Regions from separate parts of the Brasilonema sennae CENA114 genome, predicted to be linked through region 3. Evidence: riboswitches for the same ligand, from Rfam matches in the RefSeq annotation. Region 3 holds a riboswitch; each other region holds the start of a gene.
What was found. Region 3 has a riboswitch for cobalamin ahead of DP114_RS19910 (DUF1636 domain-containing protein). Riboswitches for the same ligand answer to the same signal wherever they lie in the genome.
Positions count from the first base shown of each region.

Region 1: another riboswitch for cobalamin. It lies ahead of DP114_RS21815 (TonB-dependent receptor plug domain-containing protein); the one in region 3 lies ahead of DP114_RS19910 (DUF1636 domain-containing protein).
Region 2: another riboswitch for cobalamin. It lies ahead of cobG (precorrin-3B synthase); the one in region 3 lies ahead of DP114_RS19910 (DUF1636 domain-containing protein).

Region 1 is NZ_CP030118.1:5,191,116-5,198,875, forward strand. Features, by position in the region: gene DP114_RS21815 (TonB-dependent receptor plug domain-containing protein) at 1-2,043, opposite strand, end outside; cobalamin riboswitch at 2,063-2,236, opposite strand; gene psbA (photosystem II q(b) protein) at 2,506-3,588, opposite strand; gene DP114_RS21825 (MBOAT family O-acyltransferase) at 3,894-5,393, opposite strand; gene DP114_RS21830 (DUF1574 family protein) at 5,504-7,760, opposite strand, start outside.
Region 2 is NZ_CP030118.1:5,050,739-5,058,498, reverse strand. Features, by position in the region: gene DP114_RS21215 (hypothetical protein) at 1-782, opposite strand, end outside; gene cbiE (precorrin-6y C5,15-methyltransferase (decarboxylating) subunit CbiE) at 1,046-2,251, opposite strand; cobalamin riboswitch at 2,312-2,466, shown strand; gene cobG (precorrin-3B synthase) at 2,516-4,012, shown strand; gene DP114_RS21200 (precorrin-8X methylmutase) at 4,246-4,875, shown strand; gene DP114_RS21195 (precorrin-2 C(20)-methyltransferase) at 4,872-5,576, shown strand; gene DP114_RS21190 (Uma2 family endonuclease) at 5,616-6,320, shown strand; gene DP114_RS34465 (hypothetical protein) at 6,376-7,419, opposite strand.
Region 3 is NZ_CP030118.1:4,713,034-4,720,793, forward strand. Features, by position in the region: gene DP114_RS19865 (hypothetical protein) at 1-161, opposite strand, end outside; partial or broken gene DP114_RS19870 (transposase) at 794-1,036, opposite strand; gene DP114_RS19875 (hypothetical protein) at 1,265-1,495, shown strand; gene DP114_RS19880 (hypothetical protein) at 1,569-1,826, opposite strand; partial or broken gene DP114_RS19885 (TonB-dependent siderophore receptor) at 1,937-2,698, shown strand; gene bcp (thioredoxin-dependent thiol peroxidase) at 2,815-3,336, opposite strand; gene DP114_RS19895 (pyridoxamine 5'-phosphate oxidase family protein) at 3,432-3,938, opposite strand; gene DP114_RS19900 (GNAT family N-acetyltransferase) at 4,118-4,579, opposite strand; gene DP114_RS19905 (hypothetical protein) at 4,801-4,953, shown strand; cobalamin riboswitch at 4,953-5,096, shown strand; gene DP114_RS19910 (DUF1636 domain-containing protein) at 5,434-5,814, shown strand; gene metE (5-methyltetrahydropteroyltriglutamate--homocysteine S-methyltransferase) at 6,260-7,760, shown strand, end outside.

The DNA of each region.
Region 1 (7,760 bases), 480 kb from region 3:
CCCTGCATCGGGAAAGCCTGGAAATAACTGGTATCTCTGATTCAAGATATTGTCTACACTACCAGTCAGTACCAAGTTATCACTCAGCGGAATTCGTGTTTTGAAATCAAAAGTCGTATACCCGGACAAAGATTCTGTGTTGGTATTGTTGGTAGGATATGAACCGAGGGAGTGCATGAGTATTCCTGCATATAAGCCTTGAGGTGTTTCATAAGAAATTCCCAAATTTAAACTATCTGCACCTGCAAATCTTAATTCTTTGTCTTTTTCGGCAGAGTTGACGCTCTCTTTAATGCGTGGATCATTGAGTGTATCATTGGCAAAGGCATAGACATTTTTCGCCAGTTGTACATTCAAAGCAGCTTCAATTCCCGTAGTGCGAACTAAGCCAATGTTCTCATATGTGGCTACGGGAACAGCAAAGTTATAGGCAATTAAATCTGATATTGTATTGCTGAAAAAGGTTAAGCGCAATAAACCAAAATCCCATAGCTTTTGGTCAATTCCTATATCATAACTATCACCATTTTCTGATTTCAAATTCGGATTACCAACGAAAGTAGAACCTCTTGCATATAAATTGAAAAGAGTCGGTGCGCGGAAATTCCTGATATAGTTAGCTCTAAGGTTAGTGGAGTCAGAAATTGTCCAGCGTGCGCCTACACTAGGTGATGTAAAAGAGCCATCTGCTAAAGAACTAAAATCTTGGCGTAAGCCTAAATTGACACTGAAGCTAGGAGTAAAGTTGATTTCATATCTGGCAAAAAGCGCTCCTTGATCAAGGCTATCGTCGTAGCTGAGGGTTTGTTGTTCAGTGGAATAGTTGAAGGTGCTGTTACGTGCTGAAGTGTTGCGGTAATCAAAACCGTAGACTAAGGTTTGATTTTTCGCAAATTTCCAACTGTGTTGTGTTTGAATTCCGTAAGAGGTTTGCTCGTTATCAAATCGTCGCTGGGATGAAAGTGTCCCACTACGATTCTCAAAACGAGTATTGAGAAAATCGGCGTAAACTCTTGCTGTGATTAGGGAATCGTTTCCTCCTCCTAGTTTTGAGTTCCAGGTTAAATCGGTGAGAACTTGGTCTGTGTATTTGCGATTGTTGTCAGTCAAGGAGTTAAAATAACCTTGTCCAAACTGAGGTTCGGGTATGGGGACTCCTCCTGGAACTCCTTGATTTTTGTTTAAGTATAGGCTTGAGACAGTAAGAGTATTGCGTTTTCCTAAATTCGCCTCCAACTTAACATTAAAGTTGTTGTAGAGAGTGTCATTGTTTTTCCTGGTTCCTTCAAAGTTGGCTTCTGGGATGGAAAAAGGATAATTGTTATCTGCTTCGGTGCGGTTATATCCCACAACCCAAGAAATATCACCTATTTTCCCGCTATTCTGGATAGTCTGTTCATTGAGTCCGTACGCACCCAGAGTCACTCCCGCTTGTGTTGTCACTTTCTCTGTCGGACGACGAGTAATAATGTTAATCACTCCACCCACCGCATCGGAACCGTATAGGGTGGAACCTCCTCCAGGTAAAACTTCTACTCGTTCAATGTTGTTTGTGGTGATTTCTGAAAGGTCAAAACCACCGCCACCAAGATTATTAATCGGTCTCCCATCTAGTAAAATCAATACTTGTTCGGAGTTAGAACCCCGGATAAATTGACCGCTTAATGCGTTCACTTCTGTCCCTACTGTTCCATCAGGTAAGATTCCGGGGAGAAATCGTAGCGCTTCTCTGACGGTTCGCGCACCCTGCGCTTCCATTTCTTCACCTGTAATGACGTAGACTGGACGGGTAGAATCTTTCACTGTCCCCTCTCGACGAAAGGGAGAGAAAACAGGCTGATTCAACACTTTACCTGTGACTGTAATTTCAATAGGGGGTTCTTGTTCATTTGTTGGCGGACTTATGCTTTGTGCTATTTTTTCTGGTTGTGCAATTTCTCCAGCACACACAGCATAGTTCCACAATATCAAAGTCGTCATTGCACTCATACTAGACACAACGACTTTTACCGCACAACGGCAATTAAAAAGAATATTTAGCATCTGTACCTCGCAGACGATTTTATGTTTCTTACCTCAGGCGGGCATTCTGACTTAGAGACAAAAATTTTGAGTCTCATCACAGCTGCGGGACAGTGTCGGATTTTCACCGTTCGCCTACGGCGTGGCGCAGGCATACTTTCCCCGTTACCTCTGATGGCTGAACCCCATCAGAACCTAGGATTTGCTGTAATTTACCATGCTCAATATATCAATGCAAATAAGAATTGTTGCATTTAGCTTGTTGTTATATTGCAAATACAGCGATAGGCGAAAACCCTTATTTATCAGTAGCTTTGACTTTTTCGATGTCACCACAATTATCGAGCTGCAAATTGTGAGCATGCGCTGCATCCATTTTTGACTCCCATCTATTAATCAAATGAAAAAGCGCCCCTCTTATTCGAGAAGGGCGCTTTTCACTTGTAGAGGACGCGAGACATCGCGTCCTTAGGCTATTAAGAATTAGCCGTTGATCGCAGGAGCAGAAAGTGCTACTGGAGCAACTTCTGTGCTAGCTAAGTCGAGGGGGAAGTTGTGAGCGTTACGCTCGTGCATTACTTCCATACCCAAGTTAGCGCGGTTGAGCACATCTGCCCAAGAACCAATCACACGACCTTGAGAATCAATCAACGATTGGTTGAAGTTGAAACCGTTGAGGTTGAATGCCATTGTACTGATGCCCAGGGCGGTAAACCAGATACCGATGACAGGCCATGCAGCCAGGAAGAAGTGCAAGCTGCGGCTGTTGTTAAAGGAAGCGTATTGGAAGATTAAGCGACCAAAGTAGCCGTGAGCAGCAACGATGTTGTAGGTTTCTTCTTCTTGACCGAAGACGTAACCGTAGTTCTGAGATTCGGTTTCGGTTGTTTCACGAACCAAGGAGGAGGTGACCAAAGAACCGTGCATTGCACTGAACAGTGAACCACCGAAGACACCTGCAACGCCGAGCATGTGGAAGGGGTGCATCAAGATGTTGTGCTCTGCTTGGAACACCAACATGAAGTTGAAGGTTCCAGCAATACCCAGAGGCATACCATCAGAGAAGGAACCTTGTCCGAGGGGGTAAATCAGGAATACGGAGGTTGCTGCTGCAACAGGTGCAGAGTAAGCTACGCAAATCCAGGGACGCATACCTAAGCGGTAGGATAACTCCCACTGACGACCTAACCAGCAGAATATGCCAATAAGGAAGTGGAATGCGACGAGCTGGTATGGACCACCGTTGTACAACCACTCATCTAAGGAAGCTGCTTCCCAGATGGGGTAGAAGTGCAAGCCGATGGCGTTGGAGGAAGGAACAACAGCACCAGAGATGATGTTGTTTCCATAGATTAAGGAACCTGCAACTGGCTCACGGATTCCGTCGATGTCAACGGGAGGTGCTGCGATAAAAGCGATGATGAAACAGATGGTAGCGGAGAGGAGGGTGGGAACCATCAGTACACCGAACCAACCTACATATACGCGATTTTCCGTGGAGGTGATCCACTGGCAGAACCGCTCCCATACGTTACCGCTTTCGCGACGTTGTATTGTTGTGGTCATTGTTGTTATAAGTGCGATAAACTTTTTGAGTCTTATTTATCAGGTAAGTCAGTGATTTACCTGTCATTTATAAATTTAGATCAATTCACTTAAACTGAAGTGCTTATTTAATACTTTGTTACATATTATATTTTCTTTAACAAAAGTAAAGTTATTCATAGAAACATAACGATAACTTTTAGAATGTGTTATCTACCAAAGAAAATATAAACCTAAAATTATCTGTTTATTAACAATCAGATCAAAGCATCCCACGGTCAGTGCATCAGTGCTACAAGTAAAAGAAACACTCTTTCCCTGTTCCCTTAGAAGTCAAAATATATGTAAGGTAAACTGCCTTCAGGAGCGAGTAACAAAACACTGTAGAAACACAAAGGTACGAAAACAAGCTTTAGAGGCCAGATCAACTGTAACTTCAATGTTCGGTTAAAAATGTAGACAAGAGCCATTGCAATATATAGAACGACTAGCAAAATTGCCAGTTGGTATTGAGTTATGTTTAAGGCATCAACGTACACCTTTTGAGCAAATTGCTCATTGGCAGAAAAACCCCAAAGATGCTGAAATACAAAAGAGGAATCTTCAAGGTTGGGCAAGCGGAACCAAATCCAAGAGGTGAAAACCATAAATTGCGTAAGTAGCCAAGCCAAAACTGTACCCAATGGTTGTTGCCAGAAATTTTCCAGATCTTCAAAGCGATCGCTGATAACATCAGTGAAACGATGAACAGCCAAAGCTAATCCGTGAAAAACCCCCCAAACCACAAAACCCAATCCTGCACCGTGCCAAATACCTGCAATCAGCATGATAATCATTAAATTAAGGCAGGTCCGATCTAATCCTTGGCGAGAACCACCCAAAGGAAAGTACAGGTAATTACGCAGCCAATCTCCTAGAGTGATGTGCCAGCGCCGCCAAAAGTCAGCAATACTCGTACTGAAGTAGGGAAAGTCAAAATTTTCCGGTAAAACCACCCCAAATAGCAAAGCACTTCCACGGGCAATATCCACGTAACCACTGAAATCCAGATACAACTGGAAGCCGTAAGCAAAAGTTGCTAACCACAAATCTGTGCTACCCGCCCTTTGCAAGTTCCCAAAACATAAGTCAACAAAAATTCCCAAATGGTCTGCTATAATCACTTTTTTGACTGCACCCCTAGCAATAAGCCATAGTCCCTCTGCCACAATATCAGGAGTTAGCAAGCGGAAATTTTTGAATTCATTCGCTAAGCTGTGAAAACCAGTAATTGGACCTGAAATCAGTTTGGCAAAGAAAAACTTGTATGCGGCAAATTGAAGAAACTCCTGAGTAGCGGGTGCGCCACGGTAGACATCAACTAAATATGCAATACACTCAAAGGTAAAAAATGAAATTCCCAAAGGGGTAATCAGTTTAAAAGAGTCAGCAGATAAAGTGATAATACTCGGGTAAAAGAATTCTAAGAAAGGTAGTAAATATTTGAATATCAGTAGTAAAAAAACATTAGAAATTATACCTAACCACAAAAGCTTGAGACGGCGATGGTTCCAATCAATTTGAGCGAAATACCATTCTTGTTCAGAATATTGCCACTCTGAAAAATGGGGATGTGGTATCGTTTTTTCATCAATTTCTTTTCCAATACGAAAATTAAAAAAAGTGAGTACTAGTAGTAACGGGATGTAATGAACTTGCAAAGATGCGTAAAAAACTAGGCTAGCAAGTAGCAACGTCCATAACCGCAACTTTTGTTGTGCCACAGACCAATAAATTCCCAGGACACTCAGCAAAAATAACCCGTATAGAATTGAAATAAAGTTCATGTTTTAGTTATTAGTCATTAGTCATTAGTTATTAGTTAGGAGTTTTCACCTCACTCCCGACTCCTTCACTTCCTCACTCCCTCACTCCCTCACTCCCTTCTCCCCACAATTTATTTGCTGAACCAAGGAATAGTAGGATCATTCGCAAGCTTTTTCGATATTTTATAAGCACCGTAGCGGTTGAGATGGCTGGGATCGGAAAAGTAGTCATTTGCCTTAGGCCATAATTGGCTTAAGTCTTGGTAAATAAAATTTGGTTTGCCTGCCAAACTTTGCATATACTGCTGAAATTCTTGCTCATATTTTGAGCGTACTGAGTCTAAATAATATGCTGTAACAGGCATATTGACAAAGACTAAAGTTATTTTCTGAGACTGGGTAAATCTAAGTAGTGTTTGTAGAGCAGTATTTTGCTCACCTTGCAGTCGAAAATATTTGTAGTCGTTGTCGTAGTTACCAGAGACTAGAGAATATTTTTGATAGTATGTAGTTGGTTGGAAGCGAGTCGAAAGAGGGAGAAATCCATCAAATTCAACTGCTTGCACCTGAATATCTTCTGGATTTTTGCTGTGTGATTTTTGAGTAACTGCTTGGTTTGTGTTGCTAATAATAGGCAAATATTTCAATTGTTGTTTCAAAAGATTTTTAAGATTGTCACGCTTTTGATAAGTCGCGGAAAAAGTAGCTAAACCTTTACTTAACCAAATATCTACAGCTTGATAAGTGCTCTCACCTTCCGGAGGTTCTTCCATTGCCGTTTCTTGCTCTGTGCTGGCTGCTTTTTGCAACACATATTGATATCCTGGTGATGCAGCAATTGTGCTAAAAGTTATATCCTCTCGACCGCTGTTGAAAGCACGAGCACCATCTGCCCAAATAATAAGTTTTGGTAGTTCCGATGGCTTAAGAACTCGACGCACAACAAAATCGACGACTTTTGCAGTTGCACCATTAATGCCAAAGTTAAAAACATCAATATTCTGAGAACCTTGAGTTGCTAAAGATTTAGAAAGAGCAACAGGATCTATTCCCCTCAAAGCGCGGGAAGATCCAATAATCAATACATCTGGTGGATGCCCTGTTTTTGCTAAACGCTGTTTGTATAGTATGAGTTGCTCATCTAATTGGGAAGCATTGAAACTTGGTATTTGCCTGAGTAATGATCCTGATTTGTGAGAACGTGCTGCAAGAATAATCGCAGTTGGTGTTGCTTTTGACTTCAACGGTGAGGCTTCCAAATCTGGTTGCGTAGAATTCGATGCATTGAATACATTGTTCTCATCTTTAGGAGATTTTTCTTTAGAAGTACTTGTAAAAAATGCAGTTCTCTGTTTCTGGTCAGCCGAATCAGTATACGATGTTTTAATAGTAGAAGATGATTTAGGCGAAACACTGCTAACCGTGGATGTTGGGGGTGTGATGCGGGATAAAAATTTCCCCAATATCCAATCTGTTTGTAAAGTCAGTAGTAATCCCAACGCACCCCATACTAAGGCAACTTTGAGTCCTTGTCCTTGATGATGATTTTTAGTTTTTTGTTGTGATTTGTTCTCTGTAAACAACTGCGTTGCTAAAAAAAGCTTTCTGACATTTGCGCTCCAATCTTGAGTCACTTGTGTGACAAAAATGTAAATTTCCTCTGTAGATATGTTAGGGCGCAGCACAGGTTCGTCAGTCTCAGAAGTTGGAAGCTCGTGAACATAAGCAGAGGTTGGAGCAAATTTTGGAGTTGCTTGTGCTACCAATGGTTCACGGTGTTTATAATCGACACTGTAGTCCCAAAAAGGTTCCTTGTTACCAGCACACCGACCGTAGACGCGCACACCAGCAATTCCGGAGATTTTTAGCTGATGCACAAACTCAGTCACTTGTGAAGCAACTTGTTCGCATGCTGGACAAAGGGGTGCATCACACATGATGTGCAATAAATCCCCAATGCGTTGCACAAAGACGCGAATACCTCCGGTTTTGAGACGCATATCTAAATCAGGGTTGAGCAAACGCTCAAGTAGGAAAACAATAGCACGTTCATCCCCATAAGTCGCCAGTTGCTGGGCTGAGATTGCAAGCGCTGGGTGTTCGTTAGCAGGTAAGGACAACCAATCAACCCATGCTGGTTGGTTATCTGTTGTTTTTTGTCCATACACTGTCGCTGCAACAATACCTTGGGGGGCTATTTTTTCTAAAACAGGTCTTACGGCTTGTAAACACAGTGTCTTCTCTAAAATTGGATCAGTTGCCAATGTTTCAGAAACTGGGGTACAAAAGATATGTAGTGTTGATTCTTTGAGTATTGCTTCTACTGTCACTTTTGACTCTAACAACGTCTCACTTAACAAACGTGACAGGGCTTGCACATCTCCCCAA
Region 2 (7,760 bases), 340 kb from region 3:
AAATTACCACGCACCTGTACTATCAGCTCGATTATTCCATCGACATTAAACTCACGCTTTTCCATATCAAGGAACTTCTTTAATTGATCCAAATTTTCCGAATCCCCTACATTTTGATAAAGTTCTATAGTTTGCTCAATAGCTTTCCTGATATGCTCCGATGACTTAAATAATTTTTCTACTTCTTTGTTTTTTGTTTTGCCTTGTCCGTATAAGTCATCTAGATAGAAGTAGAAGTTGATAAAGGAACTTGTGTATCTACCAGAGCTAAAGTCATTACATGCTTCTCGATAGAACGACATTGGCAAAACTAAATGTTGGTGAAGGAGACGATTCTGTACCAGAGATGCTAGCATTCCTGGAGACATTTCTCTGTAGCATTTATTTTCATGAGACTCTTGCTGAAAATCATGCGTTGAAAATTCAAGAGCCTCCTGCTCCTCAAATGATTCAGCTATCCAAGCTCTTTTTGGACTCTCCCAATAGATCTTTTTAATTCCAAACCAAAAGCTACCAAGAGCTTCAATATGTTGCGCGAGATCAACGAGTAAAAAACACAGCGGCGAATCTCGCATATCTATCCGAGTAATCTGGCTTTCTATATCTGAACTAACTTGGGGTAAAAAATCCTGATAATTCTTTACCCTTAGAGCAATGCTTAGCTCCTCTACCACCTTATCTGGACTGAGCATTACTCCGAGGATAAAGTTATCAATCTCTAATTTATATGGTTGGTGGTAAATTGCTTCAGACTCAACTTTGACTATTATCTGATATAGCATTGGCTTTAATGTTTATGTACATCCTCAGATATCTACTTTAGTAATATGACAAACAAAGTGGTCTTACGGCAAAGCTTATCAGTGGCAGGTCACATATGAGACACAGCCGAAGTTTAAAGCATCCCTTGGCTACAGATCAACAGATCCCTCTTCAGGAAATATAGAGTGAAAATTACAGTATATTTGTGGAGCAAATATACTGTAATTTTATACATCAAGCCCTGTCCACCTGACAAATAACTCGAAAAGATACTCGCTTCCAACTACTTCCTCACCACCCACTGCGTCACCGGCACCATCGGCTTCCACCCCAAAAACCCGCCAATAGGTGCAGCCCGTTGAACAGCAACACGAATCAACTCCCCGCCTACCTGATTGTGCCATTGCAACAACTTCTGCTCACTTTCAATCGTCACAGCATTAGCAACAAAACGCCCTCCCGGACGCAAAGCTTCCCAACACACCTCGAATAAACCTTCTGTTGTTGCACCACCGCCAATAAAGATAGCGTCGGGTTGGGGCAAATCATTCAATGCAGCGGGAGCTTTACCCGCAACAATTTGTAAATAAGGTGTACCAAGGGCGGCGGCGTTGTCAGCAATATATTGTAGTCGGGTGGAATTTTGTTCAATGGCGATCGCCCGACACCGAGAATGACTCCGCATCCACTCAATACCAATCGAACCACACCCCGCACCCACATCCCACAACAACTGTCCCGGTGTGGGAGCTAAAGCAGAAAGTGTTATTGCTCGCACTTCGCGCTTAGTCAACTGTCCATCATGATGATACGCATCATCTGGTAGTCCTGCTAACCGAGGTAAGGGTATAACTCCAGCATCAGCAATACACTCTACAGCGATCGTATTCAAATCAGCTAGTTCTGTTGTCGTCCATGAAGCGGCTGTGCCTGCGATAATTCTCTCCTGAGAACCGCCCATATGTTCTAGGACGGTAATTTTGCTATCACTAAAACCACGTTTTGTCAAGATTTCAGCGACAATTGCTGGGGTTTCCTTGCCTTCGCTTAAAATCAGAAGACGTGCTCCTGGGTAGATAGCCGCTTGGATGAGAGCAGGAGGACGAGCGTTTAAGCTTAATGTCTCTACTTCGGTGAGTGACCATCCTAGTCTGGCACAAGCAAGGCTGAAGGATGAAGGGGCGGGGATGATAGTCATCTCAGAAATAGGAATCTGGCGGGAGAGAGTGACACCGATACCAAAGCACATGGGATCGCCACTTGCCAAAACGCATACAGATTGACCCCGGCGACGGAGAATTTCTTCTATAGAATGACTGATGGGGGAAGTCCAAATGAGTTTTTCTCGTGAATCGTCTGGTGGTAACATGGCGAGATGGCGTTTTCCCCCGACTATCACTTGTGCATGTTCAAGGAGAGAATAGGCAATCGCACTCAATCCCGATAGCCCATCCTCACCAATACCCACTACCGATAACCATTTCTGCATCTGGCGACTAATGGAAGAATCAAGAAGATTTGGCAAAAAGAAGTATGGCTATTATCTCATGCTAAACTACACACTTGGAGTCGGGAAAGTCCGGTGAAATTCCGGTACTGTGCCGCAGCTGTAATCCGATTTTGCTAGTGCTTAGTAGTTGATAAAACACCTAACAACCAACAAATTCGGTTAGTCAGAATGCTGACTCCAAGGGTGTCTTGTACACACAGTTGTTATCTGCTCTCTGCGTCGCACGGGGAAGGAGTTGTAGGCGTGTCTGGTTGTCCTGGTCTTTTTTATCAAACGTCCGCGCGAGATGGTATTTTATCTCGCATCCGTGTACCTGGAGGAATACTGACTAGTCAGCAGTTTCGTGTCATCGCTGACTTAGCTGACGAGTTGGGAACTGGTTACACTAATATTACCAATCGTGCCAACCTCCAAATCCGTGCAATCCGTACAGAGATTCCGGCTAAATTTTTAAGAGTCCTACAAGATATTGGTATAGCTTCAGCCGTTCCAGAGGTTGATCATCTCCGCAATATCATGGGTAGTCCCACGTCTGGCATCGACTTATACGAATTAATTGATACTCGACCTCTCATCAGCAAATTAGATCACTACATTACCACTCACCCAGAGCTAGCGCCACTTTCACCTAAATTCAGCGTTGCTTTTGATGGCGGTGGTTCTGTGTCGATTGGCGAACGATCAAACGATATCGCCCTGACTGCGGTTATGGTTGATAATAACGTTTACTTCCGGCTCAAACTGAACTTGGGTACATCGCTGTTTGAACCATTTATTGATACAGACATCCTGCTAAAACCAGAAGAGTGTGTTGAGGTTGTAGGTGCATTGGCACAAGTCTATTTGCAGCATCTCACACTAGAGATTGGAAACACAATTCCTCATCGCAAGTCACGTCAGCCACGTTTTTGGGAGATTTTGAACAACTTAGGTATAGAAAGATTTCTTCAAAAAGTTGAACGTCATCTTCCCTATCCACTACGGCGTTTTTCTGTGAAAAGCAGTCATACACAAATTAAGGAGGAATATAGAGATATTGGATGCAATGTCTATTCTAAATACCAACACATAGGTGTCCATCCCCAACGACACAAAGGATTGTCCTACATTGGTGTTGTCGTACCAGTTGGTAGATTAAATACTTTACAAATACGTGGGTTAGCGGATATAGCTGAAACCTATGCTAATGCTACACTTAGGCTGACACCTTGGCAAAATCTTTTGATATCAGATATTCCTCAACAGTGGATTCCCAAGATACAAAGTAAAATTGAAAACTTAGGATTGCATTGGTCTGCAACTAATATTCGCAGTGCCCTAGTTGCTTGCGCTGGTAACACCGGATGTGCGTCTTCAGCAACAGATACCAAAAATCATGCCCTAGCATTAGCGCAATACTTGGATGATCGCGTTATTCTTGACCAACCAATCAACATTCACTTCACAGGTTGCGAAAAATCCTGTGCTCAGCATAGCAGGAGCGATATTGCTCTTGTTGGTTTCAATATTGAAGATAAAGGGGAAGTGGTGGAAGGTTATAAAGTCTGCGTAGGTGATGGTGATAGTCACGAAAAATTTGGACGAGAACTTTACGGTTGGGTGTCCTTTACAGAATTACCTTCACTGCTAGAGCGAATGTTGCAAATATATATGGCAGAACGTGATGCTTCCAATACATCATTTGGTGAATTTGTCAACCAATATGTAATTGCAGACTTGCAACGGTTGTTTGATAAATAAGAGTAGTTAGTGGTTAATAAACAAACAACTAACAACTACCGCCTTCCCCTACAAAATTACCTATCTTTTTCTTGGGGTTCTTGGCACGCCAGGTGCTACAACGGGGGGAACCCCAACGCCAGATACCTAGGTCGGGAAACCCTCCTGCAGTACTGGCTCCGCAACGCAGTCGCTCGTCTTGGCGGTTCGTTAAATAAGTCTTTTTTGGATGGGATAAGAGTAACAACTAACAAATGACTATTGACTACATAAAAGACGGTAACAAAATATATCATAAATCCTTTGCCATGATTCGTTCTGAGGCAAATCTGTCTGTACTTGCTCCCGATGTCGCAAATGTTGCCGTGCGTCTGATTCATGCTTGTGGGATGACAGATATTGTTTATGACTTAGCAGCTTCACCAACAGCTGTAGAATCTGGGCGTACAGCTTTAGCAGCAGGGGCACCGATTTTGTGTGATTGTCGGATGGTAGCAGAAGGTATTACGCGGCGACGACTACCAGCAGACAATTCAGTGATTTGCACCCTCAATCATCCCGATGTGCCAGAACTTGCTCAAAAACTGGGAACCACCCGTTCTGCAGCTGCTTTGGAATTGTGGCTACCAGTGTTAGAAGGGGCTGTGGTTACAATTGGCAACGCACCGACTGTTTTGTTTCGGTTACTAGAAATGTTGAGCGCTGGGGCACCAAAACCAGCTCTCATTCTGGGTTTTCCTGTTGGGTTTGTGGGTGCGGCAGAATCGAAAGCAGCACTGGCTGCAGATAGTCGTGGTGTGCCATTTATGACATTACATGGTCGGCGGGGTGGGAGTGCGATCGCCGCCGCCGCAGTTAACGCCTTAGCAACGGAGGAAGAATGATGAACAAAGGTCGTCTTTATGGAGTTGGTGTTGGTCCTGGTGATCCAGAACTTATAACATTAAAAGCACTGCGGCTATTACGTTCTTGCCCAGTAGTCGCCTATCAATCTGCAGATGATAAGGAAAGTATAGCTAGAGGTATCGTAGCTGAATATCTTCCTGGCAATCAAATCGAGGTACAGTATCATCTTCCCCGCGCTCTTGATCCGTATGCTGCACAACCTATTTATGACGAGGTTGTCATTCCTATACAAGAACATCTTGCTGCTGGACGGGATGTGGTGGTACTGTGCGAGGGCGATCCGTTGTTTTACGGCTCTTTTATGTACGTATTCACACGACTGTCTGACCATTTTGAAACAGAAGTCGTGCCAGGAGTTTCTTCACCAATGGGGTGTGCTTCAGCACTAGCAGTCCCCCTGAGTTATCGTAACGATGTTTTCAGCGTACTACCAGCTCCTCTACCAGCCGAAGTTTTGGAAGCACAATTGTTAAATGCTGATGCTGCTGTCATTATCAAACTGCGACGGCATTTTACAAAAGTTCGTGATGTGTTGCATAAATTAGGACTGGCATCACGGGCGCGTTACATTGAACGAGGGACGATGGCAAACCAGCGAGTTGTTTCTTTGGATGATATGGATCCATCCCAAGTGCCTTATTTTTCGATGATTTTAGTGCCGAGTAAGAGTCATTTATAAGTGAGGTAGAAAGCAGCAACAACAAAAGGAGGAAAATAGATGACTCAAACCCTACGCAAACTAGTGACATTTCAAGAATTTGTGGAGTGGAAACCAGATGGAAGACGCTATGAACTGCATGATGGGGTAATCGTTGAAATGCCGCAACCATTGGGAGATCATGAAGACATCACAGGTTTTTTAACGCTAGAAATAGCAGTGGAAATTAAACGATTAAAGCTTCCCTATTCCATACCTAAAACAGCACTAGTTAAAACACCTGAAAGTGAATCAGGTTACTCGCCAGATGTGTTGATACTAAATCGCCCTAATTTGGCAACGGAACCACTTTGGAAAAAGGAATCTACTGTAACTCAAGGTGCATCAATTCCTCTGGTGGTTGAGGTAGTGAGTCAGTGCGTTGCGCGGGTTCCCCGCGTTGTAGACGCCCGGAGGGCGGCTTCCCGAAGGGTAGCAACTGACGAACCCGTAAGGGTGAGTACTAATTGGCGAGATGATTACTACAAAAAATATGGTGAGTATGAAGGAATTGGAATTCCTGAATATTGGATTATAGATTATCTTGCTCTTGGCGCTCATAAGTTCATCGGTAACCCCAAACAACCTACTATTTCTATTTACTATTTGGTGGAAGGTGAATACCAAGTTACTCAGTTTAGGGGAGATGAACGCATTCAATCCCCAACATTTCCAGAACTTAGCTTAACTGCCCAACAGATTTTTCAAGCTGGGAGCAATTCTTGAGTGTAGTCACGCAGATGCAGAAACTCCCTTGGTATACGAGGGAGTTTCTTTTTTACTACTGTTGTTGTGGTTTTGGTTTCGGCTTTGGTTTTTCGAACATTGGTTTTTCGGTCATTGGTTTTTCGGTCATTGGTTTTTCACTAAAATGACCTTTGGGTCTGACTGTATACGGTGGCTTACGTTCGTATCCCCCAACATCCTTGCCAGCAGCTCTTTCAGCGTCCCTCTTCTCTTTCAACGCTGTCGCCTTATCTTCCTTGCTGACTTTTAGGAACTTGGGTGGCTTCTCCAACGGCAACCCCAGCAACGAATCAAAAGCAAAAGCATCCCGCCCAGGCATAAATTTAGCTTTGATCTGCACGAAAACTGGCTTGCCTTGCTGTTCTTTGTCAGCCTTGGGATTGAATCTGAACGGCGGAACTGGCGCATCCCTCCAAAACAGTGGCAGATGACTAGCTTTCATGAATTTTACCTTTTTTGCTGGTTCCGATTTTTTTACATGATCCAGCCGCTCTTTGGTAAAATTTCGGAATATAGAGATGCAGGGAGTAGGGCAAACGGGGATGAACTGCCATAATCCACAGAGTTTAAACTCCATGTCGGAAAGTTCCTCGGATGCCGCCCCTTTTGTTTCACGTCCTTTGTCAAACCCAACGACTTGAAACGAAACCTGGGCGGGTTGATCGCGTCTAGGGAAATGGGTAAAACGCGGGTAAACAACCAACCGTTGAGTGGCTTCGCCCGTTGCCTGTACTTCTTTCTTTAATGCATCAAATGCTCGCTGTTTCTTGGGCGCGTAAAAGAGAGGATACTCTTTGTTCCCAATTATGATAGTGCTTCTGTTCTCTTCGCTAAAAGCGACTTTCCCAGTAATAACTCCAACAGCTTGAAAGATTGCACCAGGTTCTTCTATTTCCGGCTTATGCTCGTGATCAGAAGCAGTGGTTTCTTTGGGATCGTCTTTGTGTTCTTGCGCTTGGGCTGCAGTTTGTTCTGAATCAGTGGTTTGTCCCGATTCAGGTGATACTCCTTCAACGCCACTCAGAGATGGCTCCGGGGGAGTTTTAATGGTGACAATTTCTACTTTTTTAGGTTTCATAATTTTTGATTCTATTATAAAAAACTTGGGATATTTTCCCAAGTTTTTTGGGATGGGGTGTGCGATCGCCCGTATGTGCCTCTGCAATCGAAGATTGTAGCCCTGAACAGAGTTCAGGGGACTCACGGAGTGAGTCAGGCACAGGGCACGCCAAGGGCGATCGCCAATATTGCCAGAAGTAAAGTTCAGACGAAAACACGCTTAAGCGTTCCTCTGTAACGGGGCAAAGTCACGCAGTTACTTTCGGCACCAGCACCGCCGAACTATAGGCGTTGCTGTGGATAAGCCCTTGGATATCATGTAGATCTCACCACCTCTATCAATCCAATTTGGCAAAAAAA
Region 3 (7,760 bases):
CCTTTGCTACCTGATGTTTCAACGAGTTTCCATGCAATGCGAAAATCTGATATGTTCCCTTGCAAAGCCTCGAACGCTACACTAATGGCTTCCTCAAGAGCAGATTGAAAATCCCCTTCTTTTGAGGTTCCTTGAAATTGTTGAATCTTTGTAGTAGTCATGATTGTTTCTCCTTGGTATTTATAAATGATTGTTTGATGTCGAGTTCTAATCGCACTTCTGTGTTGCGGCGAGCAGTTACGGGCATTTACTCCTCTTGCAGTTTGTCAAACATTCTGAAAAGCCGCAATCTCCTTCGCGCACTGCACAATTTAATGCTATTGGGAGACACTTACGGAAGCACTCCATCTCACAATCTTGACTCAGAACCATACCACCGCCTAGTATCGTTGCTCTGCTAACTTTTCTGACAACAGGTTGAGCTTGAGTTGGAAGTTTCATCGTTATTTCTCCATTAGTAATAGTCCAGAATTGCCGCAGGGAATTTGGAGTGAGTAGAATTTTGTAGGTGGGTTACGCTAACGCTAACCCACCATTATTAAGTCATTCAGAGCGGAATTAGATGGTGCGTTACTTCGTTAATCCCAGATGATCGGCCCCGACGAGGGATTCTCACGTTTACACTCTCTACATTCGCTCGATAGTTGAGCTATTCCCGTACAAATCAGCCATCCTACAGGACTAGTCGGATGATTGTTAATTAACTATTTTTCGTTATCAATAGAAGCGATCATTAATTATTTTTAGGTAGTGATAATTTATTTCTCTCTATATATAGCAACCGCCAATGCGGTTAGGACGCAAAGCGCAAGACATCCTCAATGGCATCTCGTAAACAATCAAACTGCCCCAATTTTTTACGGATTCGACTCTTTAACCAAGACCAACATTTTTCAATTAAGTTTAGATCTGGAGAATAAGGGGGTAAGTACAATAGCTCACAACCTGCATTTTGAATCAATTCTTGAATACGACCACCTTTATGAAATGTGGCATTATCCATTACCGAGACAATTTTAGATTTTAGATTTTGGATTTTGGATTAAAATCTAGAATCTAAAAAAGGGTTTAAAGCCCCCGACTTGAGTCGTGCAGAAAAATAAATTCTAGAACTATACTCAAGCGCCTGTCTTACAGATATGGGGCGGCACGTTTCGGGTTGTTGCTTCTTACCCGTTCGCGTAGCGTCTCCGGAGGAGATAAGCTGCCTTGTCAATCTAAAATTTCAAAGTTTTGTGAAATGGTGTGTGTGTAGGGAGTTGTTATGAAGCGTTGGCAGTTTGCTGGTAGTGTTCATTGGCTAGCAATATGTTTATTGGGATGCGGTAGTGCTTTTACCATTGGGCCTGGATATGCACAAGATCGGGAAAATTTAGCTCCAAATCTGGCTCAAAGGGTAGCTGCTCCAGCCAATGGTGAACCCCTGAAAAAAGGGGTGATATCATGTCCGGTGAAAGACTTATCATTAAGACGGCTCTTAGCAGGGGGCTCTTAGCAGGGAGAAAGAGAATTTCCCGGTTTTTGCACAGATTTTGTAATCACAACTAATTAGCCGGACATGATATGAATCAGAATAAAGCTACCCAAGACAAAGCAGGATCGGGGAAGTAAACCTCTGGCAGAATTCCACGAGTCAGTGAGATAGAGCCTCCACTTCGTAGTGCCAGAATGTTGGTGCAATCGCCAACCCCACAAACAGCGCCAACCCCACAAACGACACCTGCTGAACGAATTGTACAAATCAGCTTGGTGAAGGCAAATCCTACAAACAGAGGTTTGGAACTGGTTTTACAAACATCACTTGCTGCTAGCTTGCAACTACCCAAAAAGTATGGTCAAAATGGGGTTCCGGCTATTGGGACTGTCTTACCCAATCCGAATGGGAAAATCCCGCGCAATCGCTACACATCAGAACCGTATAGTACAAACGATCAATCAGACCTCACGAGATCTGCAGAACAATACCGAAGAAAATTTCTCTAGCGATGCCTTTAGCCCCCGTGTTGGGATTGTCTACCAGCCGATTCCGGCGATTTCGCTGTATGCTAACTATAGTCGTGCATTTATCCCAAACACTGGAACCGCATTTGGTGGCGGTTCATTTGAGCCACAACGCGGCACTTCCTATGAAGTAGGCATCAAAGGAGATATCAGCAATAGACTTTCTGCGACTCTTGCCTACTACGACTTGACCCGATCCAATGTCTTGACCACCCATCCAGTCAATCCTGACTTCTCAATCCAAACAGGAGAGCAACGCAGCAAGGGGGTTGAACTCAGCATTGCTGGGGAAATTTTACCAGGATGGAACATTATTGCAGGTTATGCTTACACGGATGCAACAATTACCAAGGACAACGACTTTCCAGTAGGCAACTTGCTGAGTAATATTCCCAAACATAGCTTTAACATTTGGACAAGCTATGAAATTCAATCGGGTGGTCTCAAGGGATTTGGCGTTGGTGGAGGATTGTTTTTCGTCGGCGATAGACAAGGAGATCTAAACAATACGTTTGAATTACCGAGTTATCTCCGCACCGATGCTGCTATCTTCTATAAACGAGATAGATTCCGGGCAGCGATTAATTTCAAGAATCTGTTTGATGTAGACTATTTTGAATCTAGCAGGAATAGTAGCATAGGTCTTTTCTATGGCGATCCATTCACAGTGCAGGGCACGATTCGCTGGGAGTTTTGACCATAAACGAAACGGGTTCCGGGCAGCGATTAATTTCAAGAATCTGTTTGAGGTTGACTATTTTGAGTCGGCGTCGAACAGGGTAAACGATCAAGGGCAAGCAACAAACCCATTATTCATATATCAGCTCTATTTACATGCGTTTGCCCTGGTGCAAGATCTGAGCCTATCAATTCTCGCAATTGAGCCAGCACAGCAGTTGCATGACCTTTGGCTTTCACCTTTGCCCAAGTGTAAGCGATTGTTTGGTCAGGTGCGATGATAAAAGTTGAACGCTCTACACCCATGTACTCTTTACCCATAAACTTTTTCAATCGCCACGCACCGTAAGCTTCAGCAACTTGATGCTCTGGATCACTTAACAAAGTTATTGATAAGTTATGCTTATTAATAAATTTGCAATGAGATTTTTGTGAATCTGGACTGACACCCAAGATTTTCGCTCCTAATTTACTAAAGTCTTGAGATAACTCGCTAAAATCTTTAGCTTCAGTGGTACAACCAGGAGTGTCATCTTTGGGGTAGAAATAAAGGACCACCCATTGACCAGAGAAATCACCTAGACTAAGTTGGTTACCGTCTTGATCTATCGCAGAGAAATCAGGAGGTTTTTGCCCCTGTTGAGGTATGTTGTTCACCATACAATTATCTAGATAATATCTTTAACAGAATACTAGAAACTCGGTTTCTCAAAGAACCCGAGTTTTTGTGTTGCGATTATCTTACTTTTTGATTATTTCAAAGTAACTTTTTCATTTTCGCCAACATTGGGTTTTTCTCCTGTTGTCATCGCCTTCACCAGTGCAATTGTGTGCGCGACAAAACTCGAAGGAGCATCCCAATACTCAGCCTTTTCTACACTAACTTTGAGCAAAGCAATATCAGGTTCATCTAGTTCCTTGGGAAACCAAGCTTTTAGTTGTGGTTTCCACAGCTGCTGTAGTTTGTCGCGATCGCGTACCAATTGAGCTGAACCCGACACTGAAACGTAGCTCTGCTTTTGTGGATCAGAAAAACTGACGTTGACTCGCTCTTGCTGCTCAATTTCTCTTACCTTATGAGAACTGGCGTAGGTAAAGAACCAAAGATCGCCATCAGGTTCGACCTCTGAGTTAATTGACATCGGACGACTGCGCAAAGTCCCGTCTTCATCTACTGTAGTCAGCATCCCAATGTCAATATCTTTGATCAGTTCACGTAGCTTCTTAATTTGTTCGTTACGGTTTTCGGAATCTGTCATTTTTTCTACTCTTGTCTGTACTATCTAGTTTGAATATGAGCACTTTACTGCAAGTCAATTCTAGGCACACTAAAGCTCTCTTATAGTGTTAGCGCTTGCATACAACAGTGACTTGAGTCCAAAGGTGGAGTTTAGCCGCCAGAAGAGGTACGTAAATGGAGGTAAATAAATAAAAAAAGCTATTCTTGATACTTCATAAACACAACAGGAACTTTTATCAACTTCTTTGCTAATTGAGATAATCCAAACTTGCGTTTGAGAGATGGTGGTAACTCCTCAAAGGAAATTGCCACAAAACCAAAGCGACTGTAAAACTGCGCCAGTTTCTCACCCAGACACTCTAAATAAAGTGGTTGAGTCGCCTGGGTAATCAAATGCTGTGTCAGAAAACTCCCCAAACCTCGACTTCTCCAAGCTGGTAAGACAACCAAACTACCGAGTTCTTGGGCACCAGAGAAGTTGCGTAATTGTCCGCAAGCGATTAATTGCTTGTTACATTCTATTACCCAGAATTGCTGCCATCGTATTTGGGTAGGGTCAAGTTTTGCGCGCAGTACCAACAACCGAATAGACCAGATATCCTCAGATGTTGCACTGCGAAGCGTACACTCAGTTGGCAAGGACACATTGTTCTGTTTCATAGTTTTTCTTGATTAATGTCACGCTTAAGGAATTTATCCACTGGCTTATATAGCGGTTCTCATTTGAATCACATACACCACTACGAATAATGTAGAGCACGTAAATGTAACGTCTCTACAGTTGTGTATTGCACGCAACCGAGAAGCGCTATGTTTCAACTGTATCCACTTGTTTTGGCGTGACAGATCAGTTGCAAAACAAAGCAATTATAAGGAAGGCGATGCTCCAGCAGGGAGCCGCGCAAGGCGCGATCGCTCACAATCAGCCTCTTGCAAAAGTCAAATTTGGTCAAAAAACCACGCAGGACTCGTGGAAAAACGATGACTTTCCCAAGATTGTGATTGACGACATTTGTGGGATAGAAGTATGGTAAGGTATTGTTATAAAGTCGGTTCTAATGGGGGTCAGCCATTAGAGGTAAGGGGGAAAGTCCGGTGTAAATCCGGCGCTGTCCCGCAACTGTAAAGGAGATAAGTATCTCTCAGCCAGGATGCCCGCCGAAGTTAACTTGTTAGTTCTGCACGTCTGCGAGGTACAGATGAACAATCCCATGAATGTTTTTACAAATTTATACAATTTGCCAGCTTCACGTTCTCATAGTGGCACAGATGCATTCAAGATGATGTCTTGCTACAATAGGCACGGATATACGATTAGTTGACGGTAAAAATTACGACTCTAGGTATAGCTCTCATTCGTACTAGTTTTTTCTAGGTGTAAATGTTTAGAGTTGTTCTTGATAGTTAAGAATTTTTTGCAATAGTTTTCACACAGTCAGCAGGGCTGGACTTTGGTGTTGGCAACACTGTGTGAGATTTGCGGTTTGAACTTCCTCCCATACACTTCAAAATCAATGAGCAACAAACAACATACTTTATTTGTTTGCACGACTTGTGCTAGCACCTGGCAAGACGGCAAGCGAGTTGGTGAAAGTGGTGGTCAACAACTACTACAGCAGCTTCAGGAACTTGCGCAAAACTGGGAATTGCGAAATAATTTCCCAATTCAGGGAGTTGAATGCATGAGTGCTTGTAATCGCTCTTGTGTCATTGCCTTTGCTGCCCAAGATAAATTAACCTATTTGTTTGGCGATTTGCCAGTTGACAGTAGCGCCGAAGCCATTCTGCAATGTGCCAGTCAATACTACGCTAAACCCGATGGTTCACTGCCTTGGTCAGAACGACCCCAAGCACTGAAAAAGGGGATTTTGGCAAAGATTCCACCACTTAATTAAGTGGGCGAAATTAAACCTAACTTGTTGTTCATTGAGGACTGATACCAAATCCGGATCTAATACCCCCTTTGTTATTTAGTCCGCGTAGGCGGACTTTGTTTGTGTAGTCAAGCCAGTGCGTTGGGCAGCTTTGCCGACTTGTAAGCGCAAGGCGCACGCTACGCGAACGCGCAGCGTCTCCGCAGGAGTTAGCACCTGGCGCGCGATTTCTAATCGCCTGGGTTAAAAGGGGGTTAGAAAAGCGGATTTCGGTATGACTAAAAGTTCTCAGTTCCCAATCCCTAGAGCGCCGGTACATTAATCCCAAAAACCCGGTTTATTTGAGTTGAGTATACGAGATCTCAAGTTTTTCGACAGAGAGAAACCGGGTTTTTTGCCTCCTTTTTGACTACTGTAGCGGCGCTGTAGTACCCAAATCATTAGTTTTCATTAATAAGATAAACTTATGCAGATTAAAAGTGCAACATTAGGCTATCCCCGTATTGGTAAAAATAGGGAAGTCAAGAAATCACTAGAAGCCTTTTGGAGTGGAAAGATAGCAGCAGAATCGTTGTTACAAACAGTAACAGAAGTTGAAGAAGCTAACTGGAAAACCCAGTTAGATGCAGGAATTGAAAAAATTGGGATTGGAGATACCACACTCTACGATCATGTACTTGACTGGGCGTTTCGTTTTGGTTTAATTCCCGAACCCTTCCAACAGTTTTCCGGCTTAGAACGCTACTTTGCAATGGCACGAGGGAAAGAAGGAATTCCCGCTCTTGAAATGACAAAGTGGTTCGATACTAACTATCACTATCTTGTCCCTGAAATCGCCTCAGAAATCCTGTCAGCAGATTTCAGCGACTTTTTACAAACAGTGCAGCGCGCCCAAAAGATATTAGGTAAAAGGGCAATCCCCATTATACTTAGTCCCTGTACACTCCTGCGCTTAAGCAAACTAGAATCAAATATTGACGAGGCGGTATCAAAGCTAATACCACTTTACATCAACCTACTTACAGAACTGAAAAATCTGGGAGTAGACGAAGTGCAAATGCACGAACCTGCCTTAGTTTTGGGTGATGCCAATTCCTGGAAAAAACACTTTCAAACAGTTTATAACTCACTTGAGTCTGTAGAACTACCCCTACACCTAGTTACTTACTTTGATGACTTAGGGGAAACCTATCCTTGGGTCATAGAATTACCAGTCAGCGCAATTAGTTTGGACTTCACTCGCGGACGAAACTTAGAGTTAATCAAAACTTACGGTTTCCCTGAAGATAAGCGACTGGGATTAGGAATTATAGATGCCAGAAACATTTGGCAAATTCGTCCAGAACAAGTTCTCTCCGTATTGCAAGAGATTGTAGACAATTTACATGTAAAGTCTCTAGATATTCAGCCATCAGCTTCTTTGCAGTTTGTTCCCTACGATGCTAAAGGAGAAAAACAACTGCCATCAGCATTAAGAAATGTTTTAAGTTTTGCAGAACAGAAACTTCAAGAAGTGGTGTTATTGGCTCGAACAATCATAGGAGACAATACCAAAACAGAGCAAGAATTTCTTGAGTCAAGCTGGAGTCAATTCGAGCAGTTTAGTCCAGTAAATCACTCAATTCAAGAAAGAAGAAAAACTCTGAAGATTGATGATTTTCAGCGCTCCTTATCCTATGGATTGCGTCTTGATTCCCAAATTCCTCTTCCTCTGTTCCCGACAACCACAATTGGTTCCTTTCCCCAAACTTCTGAAGTACGTCAACTCCGGGTGCGCTACAAACGGGGCGAGTTGAGTCAGGAAGCGTACCAAGCTGCAATTGATGTTGAAATTGCCAAGAGTATTAAACTACAGGAGGAATTAGGGTTAGATGTTCTAGTTCATGGTGAATTTGAACGCACCGACATGGTGGAATTTTTTGGACAGCAGTTATCAGGCTTCGCTTTCACTGAAAATGGTTGGGTGC